DNA from 2 places in the Drancourtella sp. An12 genome. Region 2 is predicted to be linked to the other one. Evidence: predicted binding sites of a transcription regulator. Region 2 holds the regulator's gene; the other holds the start of a gene.
The links. The regulator LexA, encoded in region 2, represses DNA repair genes until DNA is damaged. The targets are predictions, from matches to a motif close to CNAACANNTGTTNG.

Region 1 (2,206 bases), on a different contig from region 2:
TATGTCGGCGACTCTGTCCTTGGATTCAAGTCCCATATGGGTGCCGGCTCCATCACATCCAATGTGAAATCTGACAAGACACTTGCAACAGTCAGTACACCGGAGGGTAAAATCGAGACCGGACTGAAAAAGTTCGGCGCCATGCTCGGAGACAATGTGGAGGTAGGATGCGGCAGTGTCCTGAATCCGGGGACGGTTGTAGGAAGAAATACAAATATTTACCCGCTTTCCATGGTGAGGGGGTATGTGCCGGCCGGAAGTATTTACAAAAAACAGGGCGAAGTTGTAGAAAAACAGTAGTAACCTGTGAAATTTTACTGTGAGAATCCGGAGAAATATTGTATAATAAAAGAGAAATTCGTTGACGGGACAAAGAAGGAATGACGGATCGGGAAAGGAGACGAAACACAATGGGAAAGCAGTATGTAGATTTTGAAATTGGAAAGCAGAAACATATCGCACTGGTGGCGCATGATGGAAAGAAAAAAGAAATGGTGGACTGGTGCGATAAGAATAAAGATATTCTGAAAAATCACTTTCTTTGCGGTACCGGGACGACAGCCAGACTGATCGCGGAAAAAACGGGGCTTCCGGTGCGCGCGTACAACAGCGGTCCCCTCGGAGGGGATCAGCAGATTGGAGCAAAGATCGTAGAAGGCGGCATTGACTTTATGATCTTTTTGTGGGATCCGCTGGAAGCACAGCCGCATGATCCGGATGTCAAGGCGCTTCTTCGAATTGCGGTCGTATATGATATTCCGGTAGCCAATAATCTTGCTACTGCGGATTTCATGCTTACATCCCGGTATATGAATCAAACATACTCCAGAAAAGTTCTGAATTTCTCCGCGGAAGTAGAGGAGAGAGTCAGACAGATGAAATAGGAATATGATCTGTTTTTATGAAAGGCCTGCCGCAGCCGGACTGTGGCGGGCATTCTGTCTTGTTTCCGGTCCGGGCATTTCTGCCAAAACTCAAAAATCAGCTTGACAACAAAATAAGAATCGGTTACTATTAAAATCACAGGCGAACATTTGTTCGGATTCAAAAAAGGAGATCAGAGTATGACAAATAATGAAGATAAAAAGAAGGCCCTTGAGGCCGCGATAGCCAAACTGGAAAAGGATTTTGGAAAAGGAACGGTGATGCGTCTCGGAGATCCGAAGGCACAGGTGGCAGTTGAGACCGTTCCGACAGGAGCGCTGAGTCTGGATATCGCCCTTGGACTCGGCGGCGTTCCAAAGGGGCGTATTGTAGAGATTTACGGACCGGAGTCAAGCGGTAAGACGACAGTTGCCCTTCACATGATTGCAGAGGTGCAGAAAAGAGGGGGAATTGCAGGATTTATCGATGCGGAGCATGCGCTGGATCCGGTTTATGCGGGGAATATCGGCGTGGATATCAATGAGCTTTACATTTCCCAGCCGGACAGCGGAGACCAGGCCCTTGAGATTACGGAGACGATGGTCAGATCCGGAGCAATGGATATTGTTGTCATTGACTCGGTAGCGGCTCTTGTTCCAAAGCAGGAGATCGAGGGAGATATGGGAGACAGCCATGTCGGACTTCAGGCACGACTGATGTCCCAGGCGCTCAGAAAGCTTACTCCTGTCATCAGCAAGTCAAACTGCGTTGTGATTTTCATCAATCAGCTCCGCGAGAAGGTCGGTGTCATGTTCGGCAACCCGGAGACGACTACAGGAGGACGTGCACTGAAATTCTATTCCTCGATCCGTCTCGACATCAGACGAACAGAGACCCTCAAGCAGGGCGGAGAGATGGTCGGAAACCATGTCAGAGTCAAAGTTGTAAAGAATAAGATTGCGCCTCCGTTTAAAGAGGCGGAGTTCGATATCATGTTCGGAAAAGGCATTTCCAGAGAGGGAGATGTGCTGGATCTGGCAGCAGGCCTGGATATCGTCAATAAGAGCGGAGCATGGTATGCATATGAGGGAAACAAGATCGGTCAGGGCCGTGAGAATGCGAAAGGCTATTTAAGAGAGCATCCGGAAGTGATGGATGAGATTGAAGCGAAAGTACGCGCTCATTATGGACTGGACGGCAGTGCAGGACAGGGGCAGGAAGCTGCGGATAACGGCAGCAAAGAGGCCGAAAGCGAAGAATAAGCGATGAGACAGGTTGGGATTGAGCCGGTTACAAAGACAAAATTTCGGATTTATCTGGACGGACAGTTCGCTTTTGTATT
Region 2 (2,206 bases):
TAAGCGGAAGATGCCACACCGCCCAGATCACACCAACAAGGACCAGCCCCTTACAGATTCCGTATCTTTTTTGCAAAAGCGGCTGCAGGAAATACCGCCATCCGTACTCTTCTCCCCAGAAACACATGAAATTTAAAAAGAACCCTGGTATTAGTAAGAATAATTTTACTAAAAATACAACTGCAGTTGATGGTGCACTGTGGATCATCTGAGACAAATCAGAGAAAGCAAGTTCCCCGATGAAAAACAGATAAACGGTACTGACTACTATATCCATGATCTGGAAAGCCAAAAACAGAAGCACATATTTTATAAAAGTTCGCACATTTTTATTGTCAAGACCAAATCCAGAGGCATTTCTTGTTGGACTGTCCATCAAAAAAATCCATACAAACATCAGTAACGCACCGATTGTTACAGCAATAGATATCATCGTGGTTGAAAGTGAACTGCCGGAAAAGGTGTAAAGTATAAGGGCGAGGATACAGACAACTCCAGCGATCAGATAAGTCCAGTAAATGCGTTTCATTTTCTGAAAAAGGTCTTTGCGTGTGAAAAATCCTGCAATGATCACTCCCATCGCAGGATACAGCATCTGTACACCGGCATAAATACTAACGGATTGATTGTTTCGGAAAGCTGCTCTCACCAGAAAGCCCATCAACAAAGTGATGCCAAATACTGTTCCCAAATAAATGATCAGTCCTTTTTTCTCATTCTTTTTTAACATAACGTTCCCTCCATTCTACCTTGTATAATAAGGTTCTTGTCTACATTATATAGCAAGGTAGATAGAAGTCAAGATATTTATTCACTTATTTTTTTTACAAAAAGGAATCAGATCGAACATATTTTCTAAACATTTGTTTGCCTTTTATACCTTGCTGTGATAAAATAGAAAAAAAGTATGTAGTCTGACAGAGACATTAAAAGCAGGAGGACATTCCATGGGTAACGGAAATATTACAGAAAAGCAATCCGAGATTCTTGAATATATAAAAGCGCAGATTTTAGAAAGAGGATTTCCGCCGGCAGTGCGTGAAATCTGCGAAGCAGTACATTTGAAATCTACTTCTTCTGTCCACTCTCATCTTGAGACGCTGGAGAAGAACGGGTACATCCGGCGAGACCCGACGAAGCCGCGTGCGATCGAGATTCTGGACGAGTCGTTTAATCTGACACGCCGCGAGATGGCACAGGTGCCGATTATCGGACGTGTAGCTGCAGGAGAGCCGCTTCTGGCAGAGCAGAATATTGAAGACTATTTCCCGATTCCGGTAGAGCGCCTTCCAAACAATCAGACATTTCTCCTTCGTGTGCGCGGTGACAGTATGGTGAATGTCGGAATTCTTGACGGGGATTATATTTTGGTCGAGCAGAGACCGACTGCGGAAAATGGCGAGATTGTCGTTGCCCTTGTAGAGGACGGGGCTACAGTGAAACGGTTTTTCAAAGAGGACGGACACTACCGGCTTCAGCCGGAGAATGACGCCATGGATCCGATCATTGTTGATGAAGTTACGATTCTCGGAAAGATGATCGGCCTGCTGAGATTTATGAGATAAGGATATTGATATTACAAAAGGCTGCGAGCACCTGAGGTTCGCAGCCTTTTCTTCATCTCCTGTCAGGATTTACTTTTCCAGATCTTCCATGGAGATCGTCTTTCCATCTTTCCAGATACGTTCCAGATCGTAGAAAAGACGGTTTTCTTTATCAAATACATGGACGATAATATCTCCGAAATCGAGCAGCACCCAGTTCCCAAGGCCATAGCCTTCCCGCTGTTTTACGGTATATCCTTCTTTTGCAAGCTCTTCCTCAACGTTATCTACAAGAGCCTGTACCTGACTGTTGCTGTTTCCGTTTGCAATGATGAAATAATCGGCCAGTACACTGATTTCCGAGATATCAATGACCCGGATATCTTCGCCTTTTTTGCTGTCCAGCGCACGGCAGGCAGCGGCTGCCATCTTTTTTGATGTTTCTAATGCGTTGCTCATCCATCTTCCTCCTGTTTTTGATTATTTGTTCAGATAGTTCTTATAGTATAAATATGTCTTCTCTGTCATAGGGTCAATGGCCAGATTGCGGGTGTGAAGGTAGGCAAGGGAATCCTTCAGAATCAGATAAAGGCAGGCGTCAATATCCTGAAAAGCCAGTTTTCTGACTTCCGGAAGATTCGGTGCCTCTTTTCTTCCCGGCT

Region 1: a site for LexA is predicted at 1,028-1,041, ahead of recA (recombinase RecA). Genes of this name have one in related genera too.

The regions. Positions count from the first base shown of each region.
Region 1 covers NZ_NFLO01000021.1:17,187-19,392, reverse strand. The annotation lists gene B5E64_RS14740 (UDP-N-acetylglucosamine pyrophosphorylase) at 1-300, shown strand, start outside; gene B5E64_RS14735 (methylglyoxal synthase) at 411-884, shown strand; gene recA (recombinase RecA) at 1,065-2,126, shown strand; gene B5E64_RS14725 (regulatory protein RecX) at 2,130-2,206, shown strand, end outside.
Region 2 covers NZ_NFLO01000005.1:157,750-159,955, reverse strand. The annotation lists gene B5E64_RS07460 (type II CAAX endopeptidase family protein) at 1-730, opposite strand, end outside; gene lexA (transcriptional repressor LexA) at 948-1,565, shown strand; gene rsfS (ribosome silencing factor) at 1,635-2,003, opposite strand; gene yqeK (bis(5'-nucleosyl)-tetraphosphatase (symmetrical) YqeK) at 2,025-2,206, opposite strand, start outside.